DNA from 4 places in the Shewanella sp. TB7-MNA-CIBAN-0143 genome. Region 4 is predicted to be linked to each of the others. Evidence: predicted binding sites of a transcription regulator. Region 4 holds the regulator's gene; each other region holds the start of a gene.
The links. The regulator FliA, encoded in region 4, starts transcription of late flagellar genes. The targets are predictions, from matches to a motif close to CTAAAGNTNNNNNNNNNNNNGCCGATA.
Positions count from the first base shown of each region.

Region 1: a site for FliA is predicted at 2,250-2,276, ahead of AAEY97_RS07675 (cytoplasmic protein). Genes of this name have one in related genera too.
Region 2: a site for FliA is predicted at 1,741-1,767, ahead of AAEY97_RS15460 (flagellin). Genes of this name have one in related genera too.
Region 3: a site for FliA is predicted at 1,946-1,972, ahead of pomA (flagellar motor protein PomA). Genes of this name have one in related genera too.

Region 1 covers NZ_JBEOPL010000007.1:81,205-85,246, reverse strand. Annotated here, with positions in the region: gene mdtD (multidrug transporter subunit MdtD) at 1-1,271, shown strand, start outside; gene AAEY97_RS07680 (SpoIIAA family protein) at 1,539-1,919, shown strand; gene AAEY97_RS07675 (cytoplasmic protein) at 2,020-2,214, opposite strand; gene ohrR (transcriptional regulator OhrR) at 2,378-2,869, shown strand; gene rlmC (23S rRNA (uracil(747)-C(5))-methyltransferase RlmC) at 2,859-3,992, shown strand.
Region 2 covers NZ_JBEOPL010000019.1:5,162-9,203, forward strand. Annotated here, with positions in the region: gene AAEY97_RS15455 (flagellar protein FlaG) at 1-113, opposite strand, end outside; gene AAEY97_RS15460 (flagellin) at 462-1,658, opposite strand; gene AAEY97_RS15465 (flagellin) at 1,944-3,143, opposite strand; gene flgL (flagellar hook-associated protein FlgL) at 3,357-4,042, opposite strand, start outside.
Region 3 covers NZ_JBEOPL010000015.1:67,661-71,702, reverse strand. Annotated here, with positions in the region: gene AAEY97_RS13440 (flagellar motor protein MotB) at 67-993, opposite strand; gene pomA (flagellar motor protein PomA) at 997-1,764, opposite strand; gene xseB (exodeoxyribonuclease VII small subunit) at 2,103-2,339, shown strand; gene ispA ((2E,6E)-farnesyl diphosphate synthase) at 2,379-3,260, shown strand; gene dxs (1-deoxy-D-xylulose-5-phosphate synthase) at 3,283-4,042, shown strand, end outside.
Region 4 covers NZ_JBEOPL010000002.1:313,281-317,322, forward strand. Annotated here, with positions in the region: gene AAEY97_RS02735 (chemotaxis protein CheA) at 1-633, opposite strand, end outside; gene AAEY97_RS02740 (protein phosphatase CheZ) at 649-1,386, opposite strand; gene cheY (chemotaxis response regulator CheY) at 1,400-1,783, opposite strand; gene AAEY97_RS02750 (RNA polymerase sigma factor FliA) at 1,828-2,547, opposite strand; gene AAEY97_RS02755 (MinD/ParA family protein) at 2,540-3,421, opposite strand; gene flhF (flagellar biosynthesis GTPase FlhF) at 3,426-4,042, opposite strand, start outside.

The DNA of each region.
Region 1 (4,042 bases), on a different contig from region 4:
ACCCGCTGCGTATGCAAGGCGTGATTATCGCTTACATGCTCACCGTGGCATTGCTGATCCCTGCTTCTGGCTGGATCGCTGATCGCTTTGGCACCAAAAAAATCTTCTTTGGTGCGATTTTATTGTTCAGCTTTGGATCATTGCTTTGTGCATTGTCCAATTCATTAGACATGTTGATTGGTGCTCGGGTGGTACAAGGGTTAGGTGGTGCTTTAATGTTGCCAGTCGGCCGACTTGTAGTGCTGCGGGCATATCCACGTTCGGAATTGGTACGGATTATGGGCTTTATCACCATCCCCGGTTTACTGGGGCCACTGCTTGGTCCAACGATGGGCGGTTGGATGGTGCAATACTTGACATGGCATTGGATCTTTTTAATCAATCTGCCTGTCGGTGTAGTCGGTTGTTATGCGGTGTGGAAGTTCATTCCAGATCTTCGTGGTAAGGAAAAATCACGTTTCGATAGCTTCGGATTTTTGTTGTTTGGGGCTGCGATGTTATTGATCACCATCGCTATGGAAGGACTCGGCGAACTGCACTTACCACACTTACGGGTGATGTTGCTGTTATTTGGTGGTATGGCGTGTTTGATAGCATATTGGCTGCGGGCTGGTCGTATTAGTAATCCACTGTTTTCGCCATCGCTATTCAACACCAAAACATTTGCTATTGGTCTTTTTGGTAATCTGTTTGCGCGTTTGGGCAGTGGTGCATTGCCATTTTTGGTGCCGTTGTTGCTGCAAGTTGCACTGGGTTATTCACCATCTCAGGCTGGAATGAGTATGCTGCCGCTGGCCGCTGCAGCAATAATGGCCAAATCAGTGGCTCGACCGATTATCGAACGCTTAGGTTATCGAGTAGTGCTTACCGCGAATACTTTGGCGCTTGGCGTTATGCTGGCGACCATGGGCTTGGTTAGCGAACAAACTCCTTACTGGTTGCTATTAGCTCTGTTGGCGATTCTTGGCGCGATTAACTCGTTACAATTTACGGCCATGAATGCCGTGACCTTAATAGATCTTGATGATGTTAATGCCAGTAGCGGTAACAGTCTATTGTCGGTAGTAGGTCAATTATCATTAAGTTTAGGGGTTGCGTGTGCAGGTGCTTTGCTCGGTGGCTTCAGTACCGATGTCGGCAGCGGTACAGGGGGAACAGTACTTGGCGCTTTCCAACTGACGTTCGTTACCGTTGGTCTTATGACAATGTTAGCCGCAGTGATATTTTCGCAATTATCTAAAGACGATGGCCGTCGGATAACGCATTCATAACAGTGCATCATTTCGCCGATTTCGGATAAAAAAGGTATTTTGCGATTATTTATAACGCGGTATTTTTTACCAAAATGATGCTCTGAATATGATACAGATAAACCTCAATTTTAATTTCCCATTAGTTTTTTGTGCAGTCCGGCACACACTTCATTGTATGGTTGGTTAAAATATAAGCATGCATAAGCTTTATGGATAGCCGTGTGCATGTAAATGTGTAAGCGGATGGTAAACGGATAGTAAGCTGATAGTTAAAGGAGTCACGATATGGATATGAAGAAACATGGTTTATCGATAGGCATAAACCGAATTGAAAATGTGTTTTTTGTGACATTAAAAGCCATTGGCACATTAACCCACGAAGACTATCTCGTCATTACCCCTATGCTAGAGGGGGCATTAAGCCAAGTAGATCAACCTAAAGTGAGTTTGTTTCTCGATGCTACCGAGCTCGACGGCTGGGATTTACGCGCCGCGTGGGATGATTTAAAGCTGGGGTTAAAGCACAAATCTGAGTTTGAAAGAGTGGCCATTTGGGGCAATAGAGATTGGCAAGAATGGGCGGCCAAAGTCGGTAGTTGGTTTATTGCGGGCGAGATAAAATATTTCGACGATGAAGATGATGCGTTGAAATGGCTTCGATACTAATACGATGTTCAAGGTATGTTTATCTCGAATGATGCCTAGATCTTTACCGTTGTGATGGCATGATTAACCCTAGGAACAGATTCTCTAGGGCTATAAGCATTTACGCCGTGGTATTAACATTGTGACCACTGTTGCCAACGGGCTGCGGCGCAGGTGGTTGTGCTGCTTCAATGAGCTGCAATGCCATTTGACCTTCAATCTTTTGCTGTTCTTTAGCCATTACGGCCACTTTTAAGCTACTGCCAGAATCAATCGTTGTTGGCATTGAAGACGGTGAATTAACACTAATTGACATGGTTAACCTTAATATAAAGTCGGATGGTAATAGTATATCGGCTGAAAATCGAAGTGCTTGACACATTTTTGCTAAAAAGCATTCGTTGAGCTTTTTTTGATTATAGGTTGCGCACAACCAATGTTATAATTAACTCATATTATTGGTTAGTGGAGTGAAGCCTATGTCTAGTAAAGCGCTTACTGAGTCTCAATTACCTTCAGCGCAAAACCCGCTAGCACTTGAAAATCAAGTGTGTTTTTCATTGTATAGTGCGACTAATGCGATGATCCGCGCATATCGACCATTATTAGATGAGTTATCGCTGACTTATCCTCAGTATTTAGTGATGATGGTACTTTGGAAAGAGCCGGGGATTAGTGTTAAAACCTTAGGTGAAAAATTACATCTAGATTCTGGAACGTTAACGCCCTTGCTAAAGCGTTTAGAAGGTAAGGGCTTAGTGAGCCGTGGTCGCAGTGAGTTAGATGAACGCGTGCGAGTATTACATGTTACTGAGCAAGGCCAGCAATTACATCAGCAAGCGTTGAGTATTCCTGAACAGATGCGTTGTAAAGTAGGTGGCACTATTGAAAACTTACAACAATTAAAGCAACTGTGTGATCAAGCATTTACCATGTTAAATTCCGGAGAGGCGAGCAGCTGTGAAATGTGATTATTTTGAGCGTGGCGATTGTCTGTCATGCCGCAATATTCAACTACCTATGGTTGAGCAAGTGAGTGTAAAGCAACAACAATTAACCGATTTGTTTCGCGGTATCTCAGTTAAACAATGGTTAGCGCCAATATTAAGCGCAGAATCAGGTTTTCGTAATAAAGCCAAAATGGTCGTTTTAGGTGCCGCTCACAAACCTATTTTAGGTTTGGTTAATCCTAAAGGGGAGCCGGTCAGTCTATGCGACTGTTCGTTATACCCTAAAGATATGCAATTATTGTTACACCGTTTAGAACGATTTGTGCAGCAAGCTGGTATACCGCCTTATCGGGTCGATAAAAGCAAAGGCGAGCTAAAATTTATTTTACTGACTCGCAGCCAAAGTAGTGGCCAGTTTATGCTGCGTTTTGTATTACGTAGTGACCAAGCCATCGTGAGAATTGAACGAGAATTACCCCAATTATTACAAGAGTTTCCCGAAATCACCTTAGTCTCGGCCAATATTCAGCCAATCCACATGGCTATTCTAGAAGGCGAAAGGGAAATATTTTTAACGGAAACAACACGATTAGAAGAACAACTTAATAATGTACCGTTGTTCATACGGCCAAAAAGCTTTTTTCAAACTAATCCGGAGGTTGCCGCCCAGTTGTATCAAATAGCGAGGGAGTGGGTTACTGAATTCAAACCGAACTATATTTGGGACTTATTTTGTGGTGTCGGTGGATTTGGGCTTCATTGCGCTAACAGCAATACCCGTTTAACTGGAATTGAGATCGAATCTGAAGCAATAGAATGTGCCATCTTGTCAGCAACCAAACTAGGGCTTACACAAGTGGATTTTAGTGCACTCGATTCAACTCATTTTGCCAAAGGACAATCTGCTCAAGATAAACCGGATCTTATTATTGTCAATCCACCTCGGCGTGGATTAGGCAAATCATTATGCGATTTATTGAGTGAGTTTGCGCCTAAAGCAATCGTGTATTCTAGTTGTAATCCACACACCTTAATGAGCGATTTAGAGTGCATTACCGGTTATCAAATCACCAAAGTTCAAATGTTTGATATGTTTCCTCATACCGATCATTTTGAAGTACTGGTTATGCTAGAACAGCTGTAATAGTCTTTGTTATCAATTAAGGTGTTTTATAATCGAAATTAAGTACTCGT
Region 2 (4,042 bases), on a different contig from region 4:
GCGATATTTGACACGCCATTACGACCCGGTAAAACATCGGATATTACTTCAGGTCTATTTGTTACCGAAGGGCTTACAGGCGAACTTGTAATGCCCATTGAATTATTGTCCATAACATCCTCCAATTGCCGCAATCATTTAACAACACATGCTAACACAACACTAAGGCCAAGCAGCTATAAGCTAGCATCAATCATCTATCTGCATTACTCACTTATATGCAACAAATACTAAGCGCCCTGCACCAAACACTAAGTACTAAGTACTAAGTACTAAGCAAAGTATCTAAGAATAATTGCTAATCGCATAAAGCAAAAAAGGAAGATTCAACTGTGAATCTTCCTTTTCTCTATTGCCGTTATATTACCGATTCACTCAGTGCGTAACAGTCAATCATCTACTTATCACTACCTATTACTTACTAGCTGTAACAATAGCACCAATAGTGATTTCAGTAGCGATTACAGTAGTGACAATGCTACCTGTGGTAACTGATTCGCCTGCGCTAACATTGCTGAAGATGCCTGAGATAGAATCTGCTGCTTACTCAACTGAGCACTTTCTGAAGCAAAGTCAACATCTTGAATACGGCTACGTGCATCAGAGACGTTATTTTGGATGTTACCCAAGTTATTGATGGTAAAGTCCATACGGTTTTGCACCGCACCCAAATCGGCTCGGTTACTATCAATCATCTCTATTGCTCCATCAATCACAGCTATCGCCGATTGAGCGCCGATTTGGTTAGATATATCGACATTTTTTATACTTGAAAGAGTAGCGGCTGATGCAGCTGCTGTCGTGATGGAGGGTGCTGCTGTTAAAGGGGCTGCTACGGGAGGAGTAGCACCATCGGATTTTTTTGAAGTATCGACTGCCAATATGGTGCCAACATCAATACCCCCGCCAAATACCAAACCAGTACCAGCGGCATCCTTCGCTACGGTTGCGCCTGTATCAGACAAAGCGTTATTGATTGCAGCTGCCAACCCATCAATGTCGGTAACGCCCCTTAGCTCAGTAGTCAATGTAGATTCAACGCCATCAGCTTTTGTATACTTAAACGTTAGCTCTTCAACGCCATCATTGGTAATTAACTCACCGACAGTGGTGGCATCAATAGCGCCAGTAGTCCCCATGCTAGTCCGACCAATTTTGTCGGCTGAAATATCTTTTAAACTAAGCGATATTGTTTCGTAGGCATTAGAGCCTACCTGAAAACTTTTAGATCCAAAATCGCCATTAAGGAGCTTTTGACCACCAAAGGCAGTTGTGTCTGAAATGCGGGTTAACTCATTACTTAAAGAAGTAATTTCTGTTTGCATCGCTTCACGATCAGCGCTAGAGTTTGAACCGTTAGCGGATTGTAATGACAAGTCACGCATACGCTGTAGAATGTTAGTCGACTCACTCATGGCGCCTTCAGCTGTTTGCGCAATTGAGATACCGTCGTTGGCATTTCGCATGGCGACACCGATGCCATTAATTTGGCTGCTCATACGGTTAGAAATCTGCAAACCGGCAGCGTCATCTTTAGCGCTGTTGATGCGCAAACCAGATGCTAAACGCTCCATAGAGGTAGCTGTACTGCTTTGGGCTTTATTTAGGTTGCCCTGCGCTTTCATTGATGTGACGTTAGTATTTACTGAAATAGCCATGATTTAATTCCTCGTATTCCTGACTGTAGACATTGCCTGTCTGTATTAAGCCAGGCGGATCATTTATTGGTTACAGTTAAGGTAACGGCATTAAAATCTAGAACTTTAGTTTTTTTTGCAACTACTCAAAAAAATTTCGATAAGAACGCAATAAACACCTACCTTCAATAAATTAAGCTTATTAAATAAAACCCCGCAACTTGAAGTAAGTGGCGGGGTTTACTAATACCCTTAATAGCTAGCGCTTAATACCTAACAACTAATGGTTAATGACTTAGCTTATTATTAACCCAGTAAAGATAACGCAACCTGTGGTAACTGATTCGCCTGCGCTAACATTGCTGAAGATGCCTGAGATAGAATCTGCTGCTTACTCAACTGAGCACTTTCTGAAGCAAAGTCAACATCTTGAATACGGCTACGTGCATCAGAGACGTTATTTTGGATGTTACCCAAGTTATTGATGGTAAAGTCCATACGGTTTTGCACCGCACCCAAATCGGCTCGGTTACTATCAATCATCTCTATTGCTCCATCAATCACAGCTATCGCCGATTGAGCGCCGATTTGGTTAGATATATCGACATTTTTTATACTTGAAAGAGTAGCGGCTGATGCAGCTGCTGTCGTGATGGAGGGTGCTGCTGTTAAAGGGGCTGCTACGGGAGGAGTAGCACCATCGGATTTTTTTGAAGTATCGACTGCCAATATGGTGCCAACATCAATACCCCCGCCAAATACCAAACCAGTACCAGCGGCATCCTTCGCTACGGTTGCGCCTGTATCAGACAAAGCGTTATTGATTGCAGCTGCCAACCCATCAATGTCGGTAACGCCCCTTAGCTCAGTAGTCAATGTAGATTCAACGCCATCAGCTTTTGTATACTTAAACGTTAGCTCTTCAACGCCATCATTGGTAATTAACTCACCGACAGTGGTGGCATCAATAGCGCCAGTAGTCCCCATGCTAGTCCGACCAATTTTGTCGGCTGAAATATCTTTTAAACTAAGCGATATTGTTTCGTAGGCATTAGAGCCTACCTGAAAACTTTTAGATCCAAAATCGCCATTAAGGAGCTTTTGACCACCAAAGGCAGTTGTGTCTGAAATACGGGTTAACTCTAATTGTAATGCTGAAAGTTCTTTTTGCATCGCTTCACGATCACCGCTAGAGTTAGAACCGTTAGCAGATTGTAGTGACAGGTCACGCATACGCTGGAGGATGTTGGTTGACTCGCCCATCGCACCTTCAGCGGTTTGCGCAATCGATATACCATCGTTAGCGTTACGCATTGCGACACCAATACCATTAATTTGGCTGGTCATACGGTTTGCGATTTGCAAGCCTGCGGCATCATCTTTGGCGCTGTTAATGCGTAAACCTGACGCTAAACGTTCCATAGACATGGATGTGGCACTTTGCGCCTTATTTAAGTTGCCTTGGGCTTTCATGGATGTGACGTTGGTGTTAACTGAAATAGCCATATGTAAATCCTCTTCTTAGTTGAACGCCAAGACTCGGAGCTTGGCTAAACGGTTAATCATGTAAACTGTTTAATGTGTGGCTTTTATAAAATGCTTATTTGCTTACTTAAAAAGCTTGTTAAAAAGCTCGTTAAAAAGCTTGTTAAAAAAGACCTTGTTAATTTATAAAGCTTGCTACAAAAGACCTTGTGTTGAACCAAATCTAAAGCTCACTTATATATAGTCAAACAAACTGGTCGAACTTACCTTACTGAACAAACTCGACGCTGCGCTGAGTGCGAGTTGTTGTTTTTCAAATTCAGTAATCGCTGAGGCAAAATCTAAGTCTTCTAACTTTGATAGCGCCGAGGTGTTAATCAACTTTTCGTCAATGTGATTGTCGCTGTACTGTTGCAACACTTTTAAACTGTTGCCGGTTACGCTTCGCTCTTGACTCATTTGATTGACGCCACTGTCAATGTTATTCAAGAGCTGTGCCAACTCTGCTTGACCAGCAGGTGTTTGTGCATCGTTGCCGCTTTCGAATAATGTGATAGCCTTGCTGAACGTATCGAAAATACTGACTTGCGGCTGTTCTTCAATGCTGAAAGTGTCACCAATTTCAGGCGTACCCTCTAGTTTAATTTCCATGCCGTTAAAGCTTATCGGCGCAGAAGCGTCAAAAGATGCTGGGCCATAAACAGAAGGATTTGCAGGAGAGGCGTTATCTGTCACCTCGACGTTCAGGCCACCAGCGCCGTCATCAGTGAATGCGAAGCTATATGTGTAGTCATTATCAACATAAGCCGCGGTATCAGTAACCTTGGCGCTAGTAACCACAAAGTCGCCTTGCTGTGATGACGAATAATTGACGCCATAATCGCCCATGGCATTGGGCGCGTTCATAAAGGCGTCGTCGC
Region 3 (4,042 bases), on a different contig from region 4:
ATTTATAAAACAAAAAAGCGCAATCTCTTTAACTTGTAGAGATTGCGCTTATCTTTTGATGGCAAACTATTGAGTTACAATTATTTCATTCGACTCTTTCGCTTTGCCTTGTTCGATAGATATTTCTACCCGGCGGTTTCGAGCCTGATTTTCAATAGAATCATTGGCGATTAATGGTCTATTAGACGCCTCGCCAACCACTTTCATCCTTGATTCATCAAAACCAGAAACTCTTCTTAATTCATGAGCCACAGCCACAGCTCGTTGGCTTGATAGTTCCCAGTTTGAACTGTAAAGCTCATTATTGATATCAGCACCATCAGTGTGACCCGACACCGTAATAACCCCAGGGACATCTTTTAATAATTCACCAATTGAGCGCACAATAAGTTTGAACTTAGGTTGTAAAAAGCCTGAGCCCGAAGCAAAGGATCCTTTCTCACGGATACGAATAATAATTTGTTGGCCTAAAGATTCAATTTCAATGGCGCCATCGACAATTTCTTCATTGAGTTTTTCAGCCATTTTTTTAACTTGATCATTAATGTTTTCTTGCGAAGAGGCAGCGTCTTTTTTAACGGCTTCAGCTTCTTGTTGCGCTGTTGCAGCTGCATTGCCACCGCGTTGCTCACCGCTTTGCTTTTGAGTACCACCAGCACTGTCTTCTTCACCCGCCTGATATTCTATCGTCGGCTGAGTCATTTCATTGGTTTGTTGATTAATGATCTCTATTGGAGTGGGATCGGGGCGACCTGGGCGGAATTCAAGCGCAATAACAGACGTCCCCTTAGGAATGTCTTTTACTTCAACTTTGTTTTGTACCCCGAATGCATACTTCATTGAACCAGCGATTTGTTTAAACTTCATCACGTCCATTTCAGAAAACGCTAACAACAACACGAAGAAACACATCAGCAACGACATTAAGTCTGCAAATGTGGCAAGCCACATAGGGGCGCCAGCGGGTGGACAATCACACTTGGCCTTAGCCATGAGTTACTCTCCGTCCGTTGTATCGATTTTTCGCACACTTTCAGCCAAATAGTTCTTCAGAAAGCCTTCAATAACCCGTGGATTTTGTCCATCTTGAATCGCTAATACTGCATCCATAATTAAATTACGATTAAGCAATTCTTCGTTCATTCGTAATGATAATTTATCCGCCATTGGGATGGCGATCATGTTGGCAATTACCGCGCCGTAAAGAGTCGTTAACAATGCCACTGCCATTGAAGGTCCAATAGACTTTGGATCGTCCATGTTAGATAGCATCGCCACTAAACCGACCAAAGTACCAATCATGCCCATTGCAGGTGCCACATCACCCATGGCTTTAAAAATACCCACCCCTGTTTTGTGGCGTTCTTCAGTTAATGCGATGTCTTTTTCTAATGCGTTGCGCACCACATCACCGTCATGGCCATCAACTAACATATCAACGGCTTTTTGCATAAAGGTGTTGGTAATAACCGCTTCTTCTAATGCTAAAAAACCGCCTTTACGGGCAGCATCAGCCATGGTGACAGCTTGTTCTATCAAGTCTTCAGGTTTATCTAATTTAAACATGAAGGCTTTCATACCAATCTTTATTGAACCTAAAAATTGCTTTAGGTTAAATTTCATCATCACCACAAATAAAGAGCCTGCCACAACAATCAAAATTGACGGTACATCGATAAATAATCCGATACCACCACTGGTGATCATCGCACCAATAATAAATGCAAAAGCACCGATAATACCTATTAGGGTAGCTAAATCCACAACCTCTCCTCAATCGCAGTCATTATGCTGCTTATTTGTGCTACTTTCATCGTGCTGTTAGCGCACGTTATATGACCCGAATAATCCGACTGCATTTTGTGTTAATAACAACGCCCATCGTTATGTATTACAGCAAAAGTTTCAATACTATTTTTGCTAGCAAATTTAAATCATGACTTGTTATCGGACAAACTTGGCTCAAGTTTAGCTTGTTTTTGTACATTCTAAACAAAATTCAATAACAAAGCGTGCTGTTGAGCAAATAACCAGCGACTGTATTTGACCGATACGCTGGGCTGATATACCTTGTCACACGCTGAATGAAAGGAATATTACTCGTGGCTAAAAAACCTGAAAATCTCAGTTTTGAACAATCATTAACTGAACTTGAAACCATTGTTGCTCATTTGGAGCAAGGTGAAGTGTCACTGGATGATGCACTTAAGCAGTTTGAGCGTGGCATTAAGTTAGTACGACAAAGCCAAGCCAAACTTGAGCAAGCACAGCAAAAAGTCTCTATCTTATTAAATGAAGATGATGCTGAATTAGCGTCGTTCACTGTAGAAAGTGAATAATCGTCAACATAGTGTGTATTAAATAATAGGTCTTGATACGTGTTAGCTGAAGCAATAACAACATACCAAAATCGCGTTAATGGTATTCTTAACCAACATTTAACGCTGCTCGATGACGCTGCACCAGATTTAAAAGCAGCGATGCTCCATGGTGCGCTATTGGGTGGGAAACGCATAAGACCATTTTTGGTCTACAGTGTAGGTGACATGCTCGGTGTCAATATCAATGCACTTGATAAAGCCGCGGCTGCTATTGAGTGTATTCATGCCTATTCATTAATACACGATGACTTACCGGCAATGGATAACGATGCACTTCGTCGTGGCCAACCAACTGTTCATATTGCATTTGACGAAGCCACCGCGATTTTAGCCGGTGATGCGTTGCAAACATTGGCTTTTGAAATTATCACAGCCCCTTGTAATGACTTACATCCGAAGCAACAACTGGCGATGGTCAGAGTACTCGCAAAAGCTTCAGGGTATCAAGGTATGTGCGGTGGGCAGGCGATTGATCTGAGTGCAACAGATCACAGTATAAATTTAGACCGATTAACCGAATTACATAATAAAAAAACCGGAGCGTTAATCAGTTGTGCGGTTGAGCTTGCCTTAATCGCTGCTGACGTACCCGATGAGCATTATAAATTAATGATGAAATATGCCCATACGCTTGGGCTAGCTTTTCAAGTGCAAGATGATATTTTAGATATTACTGCCAGCACCGAAGAGCTAGGCAAACCACAAGGCAGCGATCAGCAATCGAATAAAAGCACGTTCCCGAAACTATTGGGTCTCGATGGTGCCAAAGCCTGTGCAGAACAACTAATACAAGATGCACTATCAGCGCTGACTAAATTACCATACAATAGCCAGTTAATTGCAGACTTCGCCCACTACATTATTGAGCGAAGATTATAATAAAGAGTCAGACAATCTCGCTATGAGCTTCGATATTTCTAAATTTCCAGTACTAGCGAAAGCTAATACACCAGAAGAATTAAGGAAGTTACCTCAAGGTTTACTTCCTCAAGTGTCTGATGAACTCAGACAGTTCTTACTTCAGTCTGTTGCTATTTCTAGCGGACATTTTGCTTCTGGCTTAGGCACAGTTGAATTAACTGTGGCACTTCATTATGTCTACAATACCCCATTTGATCAGTTAGTTTGGGATGTAGGGCATCAAGCTTATCCACATAAAATCCTTACCGATCGTCGTGAACAGATGCATACCATTCGACAAAAGAATGGTTTACATCCTTTCCCATGGCGTGAAGAAAGCCCATACGATACGTTTAGCGTGGGTCACTCTGGCACCTCTGTTAGCGCCGCCTTAGGTATGGCGATTGCTGCAGGTAAAGAAGGTGCGGGTCGAAAAGTGGTTGCTGTGATTGGTGATGGCGCCATGACCGGGGGAATGGTGTTTGAAGCCTTAAATCATGCTGGCGACTTGCACAATGACATGCTCGTGGTACTGAATGACAATGAAATGTCAATTTCTGAAAATGTTGGCGCGCTTAATAATCATTTGGCACAGCTGATGTCAGGTCGTTTTTATACCACCATTCGAGAAAACAGTAAAAAGGTCCTTAAAGGGATGCCGGTCATTAAAGAAATGGCTAAGCGTACTGAAGAGCACCTTAAAGGCATGGTGGTGCCTGCAACGTTATTTGAAGAACTAGGGTTTAATTATATTGGCCCAA
Region 4 (4,042 bases):
AGGCTTTGAATCAATATTGTCTTTTTTTACTTCAGAAGGTTTAGCTGCAACAGGACTTTTACCCGGACCATGTAAGGCATCAAGCAACGCCTCAAATTCTGACTCATCAATGTCATCAATACTACCAGTGTCAGATACTTCCGCTGAGGGAATGCTAATATCTTCGACATATTCAGGATCACTGAATTCAACAATATTTTCAATTGGTTCTGGCTCATCTGCCGACATTTCTGAAGGTAATGGCGCACCTGAACTTAGTAATTTGAGTTTTGCAAGTAATGCAGAATCAGCAGGGTCTTGTGATTCTCCCTGTTGAGTTTGAGCAAACATGGAATTAATCGCGTCGACCGCTTGCAAAATAATATCCATTAATTCTGCATTTACGCCACGTTTACCGGTGCGTAATAAATCGAACGTGTTTTCAGCTTCATGACACACGTCAACCATCGGTTTTAGACTTAAAAAACCAGCCCCACCTTTAACAGTATGGAATCCACGGAAAATAGCATTGAGTAAATCACTGTCATCAGGATTATTTTCAAGAGCAACTAGCTGCTCCTGTAGAAGCTCTAAAATCTCGCCAGCTTCAATTAAAAAGTCCTGGAGTATCTCTTCATCAACATCAAAAGACATTAAATTGACTCCTAATTAGAAACCCAGACTTGATAGCAGATCGTCTACTTCATCTTGACCTGTCACCACATCTTCACGCAGTTCAGCATGCATGATGGGACCTTCTGCTTCTATTTTATTTTCGTTTATAGTTGGCAATGATTCGGTAGTATGATCTCCGAATACCGTTAGCATTGAGACCAGATTACTTTCTACTTCACGAACTAAATCAATCACTCGACGGATCATTTGCCCCGTCAAATCTTGGAAGTCTTGCGCCATCAAAATTTCATTTAATAACTCGCGAAGACGATTAGAATCATTTTCACTATGTAACATAAACTGCTGAACATCATGACAAAGTGACTTAAACTCACCCATTTCTATGTCACGACGCATCAATTTATCCCACATTGGCGTCACTGATTGTATATTGCTAATGATGGTATCGGCCAAAGGTAGACATTCTTCAACTGCATCCATGGTTTTATTTGCAGCTTGTTCTGTCATGTCGATAACATAGTTCAATCTTTCTTTAGCATCTGGTATTTCGGTATTGGCTAATTCAGATAAACGGTTATCAACTTGAAAATCTTTTAGTGCACTATGGAGTTGTCGAGTTAGCTTACCGACTTCTTCAAAAAGCTCACGCTGCAATGGCGTTGCAAGCTCTCTGATCATTTCATCGGCTTTATCTTGTTGACCCAAGGTAAGCAATTCAACAAGTTCTTGGGCCTGTTCGAGAGTGATTAACCCCGATATTGATGCCTGCATGACTTATCCTTGCTTATGCGAGTCGTTCAAAGATTTTGTCTAACTTTTCTTTTAACGTAGCTGCGGTAAAAGGTTTTACGACATAACCATTTACACCGGCTTGCGCTGCAGCAATAATCTGTTCACGCTTAGCTTCTGCAGTTACCATTAGCACAGGTAAATGCTTTAACGAATCATCTGCACGGATTGCTCTAAGTAAATCAATACCTTGCATTCCAGGCATATTCCAGTCTGTTACCACAAAATCAAAATCGCCTTTTTGCAACATAGGTAGGGCTGTTGAGCCATCATCTGCTTCTTGGGTATTATTAAATCCCAAATCTCGCAACAAGTTCTTAATGATACGCCTCATTGTTGAAAAATCGTCAACAATAAGAATCTTCATATTCTTGTCCAAGGTTTCCTCCGGTGAGCTGACACTCGTTTGCTCTAGATAAGTTATTATTCTTGTGTCCAATGCTTGAGTTTCGCTTTTAATCTGAGCATTGCCTGACTTAATATCTGGCTAACTCGCGATTCACTAACTTCAAGGATGGCACCGATTTCTTTTAAATTTAGCGCCTCATCGTAATATAACGACAACACTAGCGCATCTCTTTCTGGCAATGTCTTAATTGCTTCAACCAATGCAGATTGGAATTGAATTTCAGCAAGTGAGTCAAAGGCCTCATCTGGTGTTTCATTATTTGTGATTAACACATCTTGCGAAACACCAAGATCTTCTATGCCTATGATTTTACCCACAGAAACATCATTTAATATATGATGGTACTCATCGAGTGACATATCAAGCTTTTCAGCAATTTCTGTATCATTAGCATCACGCCCAAATTGCTGCCCTAATTCATCAATCACTTGTGCGACACGACGATTATTGCGATGAACAGAACGAGGAACCCAATCACCACGTCGAATTTCGTCGATCATAGCACCACGGATCCTAATACCAGCAAAGGTTTCAAACTTAGCCCCTTTGCTGTTATCAAATTTAGATGAAGCCTCAAGTAGCCCCATCATTCCAGCTTGTAATAAATCATCAAGTTGCACCGATGCAGGTAATCTTGCCAGCATATGATGAGCAATTCTTTTTACCAACGGTGCATACTGTTCAACAATAGACGTTTTGTTATCGAATTGAGTATACGCTGCGGCTTTATTCACCCGTTCTTCCTTCTTGTATCGGCTTACGTTGTACAAGACGTTCAACAAAGAACTCTAAATGACCGCCTGGTTGTTGTGGAACCGGCCAAGTCATAATTTTATTGGCTAATCCATGGAAAGCAATAGCAGAAGGTGATTTAGGAAACGCCTCAACAACTAGCTTTTGCTTACGAACAGCTTTACGTAAATTCTCATCAAACGGTATTGTTGCCACTAGTTCTAAAGCAACATCTAGAAATCTATCCGTCACTTTACTGAGTTTAGCAAATAATTCCATACCTTCTCGTAAACTACGCACCATATTTGCCACAATTTTGAAGTGGAACACGCCATGCTCACGACTTAGGATTTTAATCAATGCATAAGCATCGGTAATCGATGTCGGTTCATCGCATACAACAATTAATACATCTTGTGATGCACGAGAAAAACTCAGCACCATGTCAGATATACCGGCTGCAGTATCGACAATTAAAATATCGAACTGAGTACGCATTTCACTGAATGCACGTATTAACCCTGCATGCTGTGCTGGCGACAACTCAACCATCGCTTGCGAACCTGATGTCGCTGGAACAATGCCAATACCTTTAGGTCCGCGTACTATGATGTCATCTAATTCGGCATCTCCGGACAAAACATGAGATAAATTTTTCTCAGCACGGATCCCGAGCATGACATCGACGTTGGCTAAACCTAAATCAGCATCAAGTACTAATACACGTTTGCCTTTTTCAGCTAATGCAACGGCAGTATTAATTGACACACTCGTTTTACCCACTCCGCCTTTACCACCGGATACGGCAATGACTTTAACTTTATCGTTATTTGGTTGATTCATCATACGTAAACCACTTGCTTGATCCCGAGTCATATCTTTACTCAAATGCATAGGCTGTGTCATTAGACCACACTGTGTCTTGTGACGATTGTTGTTCTGTTTCATTTAACGCCGAGAGTGCCTGCTTAGCCAACTCTAGCGTATCAGCCACTTTCATGTCCTCAGGAACACGTTGGCCGTCAGTAACATAACTTAATGGTAACTCATTTTGAATCAATACGCTCAATGCACCTGCAATTGATATTGATTCATCTAACTTTGTTAAAATTGCACCTGATAATGGAATGCGTTTAAAGTGTTCTACAGCATCTTGTAATACGCGACGTTGGCCGGTCGCAGATAAGACTAAGTAACTCCGAATAGGGATCCTACTATTTGCTGTTAAATTATCAAGTTGCTGATATAGACGCATATCACGTTGTCCCATACCCGCGGTATCAATTAATACTAACTTACGATTTCTAAATTGATAGAGAATTTGTTCTAATTCGGTTAAATCATGTGCTTGCTTGACCGGACAACCCATTATTTTACCGTAAGTGGCTAATTGCTCATAGGCACCAATACGGTAATGATCTGTGGTAATCAACGCGACCTGCTCTGGGCCGTGATGGGCAGCAAATCGGGCGGCAATTTTGGCTAAAGACGTTGTTT